DNA from 2 places in the Streptomyces sp. NPDC058295 genome. Region 1 is predicted to be linked to the other one. Evidence: riboswitches for the same ligand, from Rfam matches in the RefSeq annotation. Region 1 holds a riboswitch; the other holds the start of a gene.
What was found. Region 1 has a riboswitch for S-adenosylmethionine ahead of ACFVYS_RS36700 (aminotransferase class V-fold PLP-dependent enzyme). Riboswitches for the same ligand answer to the same signal wherever they lie in the genome.

Region 1 (4,378 bases):
AGAGTGAAGCCCGCCCCAGCTCCGGCTCCCGAGGGAGAGAACCAGCCGTGATCACCGCGATCGTCCTCATCAAGACCAGCGTGGACCGGATTCCCGAGATCGCGGAGCGGATCGCTTCGCTGGACTCCGTCAGCGAGGTCTTCTCCGTCACCGGGACGTACGACCTGATCGCCATGGTGCGGGTGAAGGAGCACGAGGACCTGGCGGAGGTCATCCCGGGCAGCATCAGCAAGATCCCCGGGGTGGAGGGCACGGACACGCACGTCGCCTTCCGCACCTACTCGCAGCACGACCTGGAGGCGGCGTTCGCGATCGGGCTGGACTCCTGACCGGCTGACACCGCCTCCCGGCGGACCGTCGCTCAGACCGCGGGCACGCAGCGGCCGTCTTCCGTCCGGTACTGCCACCGCGCGCCCTCGCTCACCAGTTCGCGCACCGCGCTCACGAAGCGCTCCACGTGCTCGTCCGGGGTTCCCGCGCCGAAGCTCACCCGGATCGCGTTGAGCGACTTCTCGCCGGGAGCCGCCTCGGGGGCGCCGCACTCGCCCTGGTTCCGGGGGTCGCTGCCCAGCAGGGTACGGACCAGGGGGTGGGCGCAGAAGAGGCCGTCGCGGACCCCGATGCCGTACTCGGCGGACAGGGCGGCGGCGAAGTGGGAGCTGTTCCAGCCCTCGACGACGAAGGAGATCACGCCGACCCGCGGGGCGTCGTCGCCGAACAGGGACAGCACCTTCACCTGCGGGACCTCGGCCAGACCGGCCCGCACCTTCGCGATCAGGTACTCCTCCCGGGCGACCAGGCTGTCGAAGCCCGCCTCGGTGAGGGCCTTGCACGCCGAGGCGATGGAGTAGGCGCCGATCACGTTCGGGGAGCCGGCCTCGTGGCGGGCGGCGCTCTCGTGCCACTCCACGTCCACTCCCCCGTCCTCGCGCCGCGTGACCTTGCGGCTGGCGCCGCCGCCCGCGAGGTACGGGTCGGCCGCCACCAGCCAGTCGGCGCGGCCGGCCAGCACGCCGGACCCGAAGGGCGCGTACAGCTTGTGACCGGAGAAGGCGATCCAGTCGACGTCGAGCTCCCGCACGGAGACCGGGTGGTGCGGGGCCAGCTGGGCCGCGTCCAGGACGATCCGGGCGTCGTGGGCGTGCGCGGCGGCCGCCAGCTCGCGTACCGGCCACAGCTCGCCGGTGACGTTCGAGGCGCCGGTGACGCACACCAGGGCCGGGCCGTGGGGGTCCCGGTCGGCGAGGGCCCGCTCCAGCGTCTCGACGGCCTGGCGCGGGGTGCGCGGGGCATCCAGGTAGGTGACCCGGGCGTCCTGCCAGGGCAGCAGCGAGGCGTGGTGCTCGGTCTCGAAGACGAAGACCTGGCAGCCGGCCGGGAGGGCCCGCGCCAGCAGGTTGAGGGAGTCCGTCGTCGAGCGGGTGAAGACCAGCTGGTCGTCGGGGCGGCAGTCCAGGAACTCGGTCACCGTCCTGCGGGCGTTCTCGAAGAGGTCCGTGGACAGCTGCGAGAGGTAGCCGGCGCCCCGGTGGACGCTGCCGTAGTACGGGGCGTAGGCCGCCACGTCGTCCCAGACCCGCTGGAGGGCGGGGGCGCTGGCCGCGTAGTCGAGCGCCGCGTAGGTGACCTCGCCGCCCGTCACGAGCGGGACGGTGACATCCCGGCCGAGAACGGGCAGCGGGGCACAAACGGTACGGGCGGCGGCAGCGGTGGAGACAGACATGGCGAACTCCCGTGAGAGGCAAGGGGGAACCGCCGTGCGAGCGGACATGGCTCTAGCACGGAGGAAGTGAAAGGGGTGTGCGGAGGCGGGGCTCTACGCCCTATCGCATTCGCTTGCTCACGGAAGGCTCCCTCGAACGACCAGGACCCCTGGCGGTACTCACTCAGAAGAGTGCGAGGGGTCCGCGCTTGCCGTAGACCTCGCTGCCTACGACCTGGTCTTCACCCGGGGCACCCCGCCACGGACGGAGGGTTGCCGGACAGTCGGCCGGGGCCTCATGACTGTCACTCATGACCTGATACAGGAACGTACGTGAAGTGATCGCCGTCCCGCAACCCGTGTCCGGATCGCGGGACGACGGTCAGCGGAGAGCCGTCACGCCTGGGTGGCGGCCACCCAGCGGTCCAGCGCCCGTTTGGCCGCACCCGAGTCGATCGACTCGGCCGCCTTGGCCATGCCGTCGCGCAGTTGCCCGGCAAGGGTCCCGGAGCCCGGCTCCAGGGCCACCAGCGCCGCCGCCGAGTTCAGCAGCACGGCGTCCCGCACCGGGCCCGTCTCGCCCTCCAGCAGGCGGCGGGCGACCTCCGCGTTGTACGACGGGTCCCCGCCCCGCAGCGCCTCGACCGGGACCAGTTCGAGCCCGACGTCACGCGGGTCGAAGGTCTCCTCGGTGACCTTGCCGTCGCGGACGACCCACACATGGGACGTGGCCGTCGTGGTCAGCTCGTCGAGACCGTCGTCGCCCCGGAAGACCAGGGACGAGTTGCCGCGCTCGGCGAAGACGCCCGCGACGACCGGCGCCATCCGCGGGTCCGCGACCCCGACCGCCTGGGCCCGCACCTTGGCGGGGTTGGTCAGCGGGCCGAGCACGTTGAACACCGTGCGGATGCCCAACTGGCCGCGCGCGGCGCCCACATGACGCAGCGCCGGATGGAACTTGATCGCGAAGCAGAAGGTGATCCCGGCCTCCTGGGCCACCTCGGCCACCCGCCGCGGGGTCAGCTCCAGATTGACGCCGAGCTTCTCCAGGACGTCGGAGGCGCCGGACGCGGAGGACGCCGCCCGGTTGCCGTGCTTGACGACCGTGGCACCCGAGCCGGCCACGACGATCGCCGACATCGTGGAGATGTTGACCGTCTTCGCGCCGTCCCCTCCGGTGCCGACGATGTCGACGGTCCGGCCGGGCACCTCGATCAGGTTGGCGTGCTCGTACATCGCCCGGACGAGCCCGTTGATCTCTGCGACGGTCTCGCCCTTGGCCCGCAGCGCCACCACGAACCCGGCGATCTGCGCGTCGGTCGCCTCGCCGCGCATGATCCGGTCCAGCGCCCAGAACGTGGCGTCGGCGTCCTGGTCGCGGCCGTACAGCAGACCGTTCAGTACCTCGGGCCAGGAACGGCCCGCCGCGGTGTCGCCTCCAGCGGGGGTCACAGCGCTCATAGCCGCTCCTGCGTGTGTCGTCGTGTTCGTCGGGTACGTCGGACGTCGTGTGCCGTCGTGCGCCTCGTGACAAGGTGCACCCCACCCTATCCAGCCCGTGGGCACGGCAAAGGGCCCCGTCCGAAGACCGGACGGGGCCCTTTCCTGCGGCGTGGCGACGCCTCAGCGATCAGTGGTGGCCGTGGCCGCTCGTGATCTCCTTGTACTCCTCGACGGTGGCCTTCGGAATCTGCTGGTCCTCACCGAAGTACGCCCCGCTGATCTTGGCGCGGAGCTTCTCCTTGCCCTTCACCTTGCGCTCGACGCCGTTCTCGTCGACGGCGGCGCCGATCGCGGCCGGCTCGTACTGCTCGTGCGCCGTGAGGGTGTGCAGCTGCTCCTGGCTGAGCGGCTCGTGGATCTCGATGAACTCACCGTGCGGCAGGCGCTTGATGGTGCCGGTCTCGCGACCGTGCAGCACCTTGTCCCGGTCCCGGCGCTGGAGGCCGAGGCAGATCCGCTTGGTGACGATGTACGCGATGACCGGTCCGGCGATGAAGAAGATCCGGACGAACCAGGTGATCGCGTTGATCGACAGGTGGAGGTGGGTGGCCCAGAGGTCGTTGCCACCGCCGACCAGCATGATCATGTACATCGTGACCCAGGCGACACCCAGCGCGGTGCGCGTCGGGGCGTTGCGCGGGCGGTCCAGGATGTGGTGCTCGCGCTTGTCGCCCGTGACCCACGACTCGATGAAGGGGTAGAGCGCGAGAATCGCGAGCAGCACACCGAACAGGACCAGCGGGATGAACACACCCAGGACCAGGGTGTGGCCCCAGATGTTGATCTCCCAGCCCGGCATGAAGCGGATCAGACCCTCGGCGAAGCCCATGTACCAGTCGGGCTGGGCGCCGGTGGACACCTGGTCCGGACGGTAGGGGCCCATGGCCCAGATCGGGTTGATCTGCGCGATGCCCGCGATGACCCCGATGACACCGAAAACCAGGAAGAAGAAGCCTCCGGCCTTGGCCATGTACACCGGCAGCAGCGGCATGCCGACGACGTTCTTGTTGCTCTTTCCGGGGCCCGCGAACTGCGTGTGCTTGTGGTAGAAGACCAGGATCAGGTGGCCGACCACCAGCCCGAGCATGATGCCCGGCAGCAGCAGGATGTGGATCGAGTAGAACCGCGCCACGAAGTCGTGGCCCGGGAACTCCCCGCCGAACAGGAACATCG
Region 2 (4,378 bases), on a different contig from region 1:
GTGGCGGGGCCAGTCGGAGGAAGGATTCGGCGGTCTCGATTCACTCGTGCACAGGGCGAGTTGAGGGGCCCGGGAGAGGTACGGGCGGTGTGTCCGACGGCGCGGCCGGACCGGCCGGCAGCCAGGTGTGAAGCCGGCTCGTTTTCGCGTGAGCACCGTTCGAACCGAGCGAAAATGTGAACGGGTGTACGTACCAGGGTCGTTGGGACGTAAGTTGTGGCTCGAACTGCCCACGCCTCGGCCGAAAGACGGACACCCCTCATGACCGACCATGTGACCACGCCCGGTTCAGCGGCACCTCAGAAGATCGACACCTCGGTGCCGCACTCGGCCCGCATCTGGAACTACTGGCTGGGCGGGAAGGACAACTACCCCGTCGACGAGCAGGCCGGCGACGCCTACACCGCCGTGTTCCCCGGCATCGTCACCATCGCGCGCAGCAGCCGCGCGTTCCTGCGCCGCAACATCACGTACCTGGTCTCCGAGGCGGGCATACGGCAGTTCCTGGACGTCGGAACCGGCCTGCCGACCGCCGAGAACACCCATGAGGTCGCCCAGCGCCTCGCCCCCGAGACGCGGATCGTCTACGTCGACAACGACCCGCTGGTCCTGGCCCACGCCCGCGCCCTGCTCTACTCCACCCCGGAGGGCGCGACCTCCTACGTCGACGCCAACGTGCTGGACCCGGAGCGCATCCTGGCGAGCGCCGCGGAGACGCTGGACTTCAGCCGTCCCACCGCGCTCATCCTCAGCAACATCCTGGGCCACGTCGCCGACCACGACCAGGCCCGCTCCATCGTCACCAGCCTGATGGCGGCACTGCCGTCCGGCAGCTACCTCTCCGTCAACGACGGTTCGCGGGGCATCGACCCGGTCTTCGAAGAGGCCCAGGACGCGTACAACGAGAGCGGCGCCGTCCCGTACAACCTGCGCTCCGTCGACGAGATCACGGCGTACTTCGACGGACTGGAGCTCCTGGAGCCCGGAGTCGTCTCGGTCCCCCTCTGGCGCCCGGAGGCCACCTCCCCCGCCCCGGACGTGATCGGCGAACACGGCGGCCTCGCCCGCAAGCCGTAGCACCCGCGCCGCCGCCCTCCGCACCGGACGGGCGGCCGACGCGCGCTGACGCCGCTCCGCCACACCCGCCGTCCAAGCCGGTGCGGCGGAGCCGTTCAACTCTCCTACCGATATTGACGGATAATGTCAGTACTCCGTAAGATCGACCCCGGCATTGAGTGTCAGCATCAAGCCCTGGCTAGCTGACCGGCAACCCTCCTCCGCGGTGGGGTGCTCCAGGTGAAAGCCCGGCGGGGTCACCGACCCCGCAAGCGCGTGGCCCCGGTCCAGGGGCCTGAGACGGGGAGGACCAGCGTGCGGCACAGCGGCAACCTGAGTGCCTCGATCGCGACCGCGGCACTGTTCTCCGGATTCTCGCGCCGACGCCACATCGACCTGCAGCGCTCCGCCAGCTGTCTGTGTCAGGGCTGATCACGCCCACCCCGCAGGCTGACCCTCGCCCACCGCGCGGTCACGCCGTCATCGACGTCGCCATCGACCCGGTCGTCGACGTCCCCTTCCCCTGAACAGTTCTGAGCAGTGCCGGCCCGTGCGGGGCAGGCACCCTCCGCGCATCGCCATGGCCGCGTTCCGCACCGGCCTGTGCGCGGTGACCTTGGAGTAGGAGAACCATCCCGTGACAGCGCATCCGGATTCCCGTACCCCCCGATGGGCGGCGCTCGCCGCACTCGTGACCGGCAGCCTGCTGCTCGGCGCCTGCTCGTCGGGCGGCAGCGGCAGCTCGAGCGGCGAGGGCGGCAGCCCGAAGTCGGGCGGCACCCTGACCTTCGCGGTGGGTTCCGACGCCGGCTGCGTGGATCCGCAGCAGGTGGGCAGCAACGACACCATCTACTCACTGCGTCAGGTCGTGGACTCCCTCACCGACCAGGACCCCAAGACCGGCAAGATCGTGCCGTGGCTCGCGAAGAGCTGGGACATCAGCCCGGACACCACGACGTTCACGTTCCACCTGAGATCAGGGGTGACCTTCAGCGACGGGACACCGCTCACCGCGCAGGTGGTCAAGGACAACTTCGACGCGGTTCCGAAGCTCGGCGCCCTCGGCACCCTCGCCCAGGGGTACCTGAGCGGCGTGGAGAGCACCACCGCCGTGGGCCCGCTCACGGTCCGGGTGAAGTTCAAGCAGCCCAACGCGCAGTTCCTCCAGGCCACCGCCACGCACTCGCTGGGGATCGAGTCGTCGGCGAGCGTGCGCAGGAGCCCGCAGGAGAAGTGCAGCAAGGGAGTGGTCGGCTCCGGGCCGTTCGTGCTGAACGGCTATGTGCAGAACCAGTCGATCACCCTGGCCAAGCGCGCCAAGTACGCCTGGGGTTCCTCGCTGTGGACCAAGCAGGGCGAGGCATACCTGGACAAGCTGGTGTTCAAGGTGGTGCCCGAGGCGGGCGTGCGCACCGGCAGCCTCCAGTCCGGCCAGGTAGACGCGATCGGCAGCGTCGGCAGGGCCAACGAGGCGGCGCTGGGCGGCGGCGCGGTGAACCTCCAGCAACGGGCCAACCCGGGTGTGGTGTTCAACCTCGGGCTCAACAACTCCCGGCCGCTCTTCAAGGACGCGAAGGTACGCCAGGCGATCCTGTTCGCCATCGACCGGCAGCAGATCGTCGACGCCGTGTTCCCGACCGGCACCGAGCCGGCGACCAGCATCCTGGCCCACACCACACCGGACTACACCGATCTCGGCTCCGACCTGACCTTCGACGCGGCCAAGGCGAAGTCCCTGCTGGACTCGGCCGGTTGGCGGGCGGGCGGCGACGGCGTCCGGGTCAAGGACGGCAAGAAGCTGAGCCTGACCGTCAAGTGGTTCGCCAACGCGGCCACCACCCAGCCCGCGCTGGAACTGATCCAGCAGCAGCTCAAGGCCGTCGGTGTCGAGGTGGTGCTCAAGCAGCTCCAGATCGCCCAGTTCTCCCCGACCCTTCAGTCCGGTGACTTCGACGCGGTGTGGGGCAACGTGACCCGCGCCGACCCGGACATCCTGCGCAGCTCGTACTCCACCCGGCTGGCCAACTTCTACCACCTGCCGGCCGGCCCGCTGGACACCGCGCTGACCCGGCAGGCCGCGACGACCGACGCGGCGAAGCGCAAGCAACTCGTCACCCAGGCACAGCAGTTGATCGTGCAGAACGCCTACGTCGTACCCGTGGTGGAGCTCCAGACCCAGCTCGGGGTCGCGAAGAAGGTGCACCACCTCGACTTCGAGGCCTCCAGCCGGATCCAGCTGCACGACACCTGGATCGGATAGCCGCCGGCATGCGTCTCTATGTGGTCAAACGACTCGCGCAGGCCCTCGGCGTGCTCTGGGCGGCCTACACGGTGTCCTTCCTCGTACTGGACTACCTGCCCGGTGATCCCGTCTCGGCGATGGCCGGCGCGGGAGCGGACACCGGGCAGGTCGATCCGGCCCAACTCGCGGCACTGCGGCACGAGTACGGCTTCGACAAGCCGATTCTCGCGCAGTACGCCGACTATCTCGGCAGGGCGGTGCGCGGCGACTTCGGCGACTCGGTGTCCACCGGCCGACCGGTGACCTCGACGCTGGCCGACGCGCTGCCGCAGACCCTCCAGCTGACCGGGGCGGCACTGCTCCTCGCGGTGTTCCTCGGCGGCGGGCTCGCGGTGCTCGCGACCTACACCACCCGGCGCTGGTTGCGGCAGCTGCTGCTGTCACTGCCGCCGCTGGGGGTCTCGGTGCCGACGTTCTGGGTCGGGCTGGTCCTCGTCGAGCTGTTCTCCTTCCGGACGAGACTGTTCCCCGCGTTCGGCAACGACGGGCTGCGGGGCCTGGTGCTGCCCGCGGTCACGCTGGCGATCCCGACCGGCGCCCTGGTGGCGCAGGTGCTGGCCAAGAGCCTGCTCACGGCGCTGGACCAGGCCTATGTGGAGACCGCCCGGGCCAAGGGCGCCGGCCGGCTGCGCATTCATCTGCGGCACGCGCTGCGCAACGCCTCGCTGCCGGCGCTGACGGTCGTCGGACTGCTGGCCGGCCAGCTGATCGCCGGTTCGGTCGTCGTCGAGACGGTGTTCTCCCGCGACGGTCTGGGCCGCGTGACCGCCGCCGCGGTCACGGTCCAGGACATCCCGCTGGTCCAGGGGGTCGTGGTGTTCGGGGCGCTGATCTTCGTGGCGGCCAATCTGATCGTCGATCTCGTCTACCCGCTGCTCGACCCGCGGATCGTGGTGGCGGCGACCAGGAAGGTGCGTCCCGCATGAGCCGGACACTTGCCGACGGTGTCACCGCCGGAACCGCCGGAACCGCCGAAACGGGAGGGACGGCAGGAACTACCGAAGAGGTCGGACCGGTCGG

Region 2: linked by a shared signal. The riboswitch ahead of ACFVYS_RS20900 (ABC transporter substrate-binding protein) and the one ahead of ACFVYS_RS36700 (aminotransferase class V-fold PLP-dependent enzyme) in region 1 are both predicted to bind S-adenosylmethionine.

The regions. Positions count from the first base shown of each region.
Region 1 is NZ_JBHVYO010000052.1:39,264-43,641, reverse strand. It holds gene ACFVYS_RS36710 (rhomboid family intramembrane serine protease) at 1-51, shown strand, start outside; gene ACFVYS_RS36705 (Lrp/AsnC family transcriptional regulator) at 48-329, shown strand; gene ACFVYS_RS36700 (aminotransferase class V-fold PLP-dependent enzyme) at 362-1,723, opposite strand; SAM riboswitch class IV at 1,903-2,019, opposite strand; gene trpD (anthranilate phosphoribosyltransferase) at 2,099-3,163, opposite strand; gene ACFVYS_RS36690 (cytochrome bc complex cytochrome b subunit) at 3,333-4,378, opposite strand, start outside.
Region 2 is NZ_JBHVYO010000018.1:111,821-116,198, reverse strand. It holds gene ACFVYS_RS20910 (SAM-dependent methyltransferase) at 262-1,077, shown strand; SAM riboswitch class IV at 1,228-1,337, shown strand; gene ACFVYS_RS20905 (putative leader peptide) at 1,297-1,488, shown strand; gene ACFVYS_RS20900 (ABC transporter substrate-binding protein) at 1,694-3,316, shown strand; gene ACFVYS_RS20895 (ABC transporter permease) at 3,325-4,284, shown strand; gene ACFVYS_RS20890 (ABC transporter permease) at 4,281-4,378, shown strand, end outside.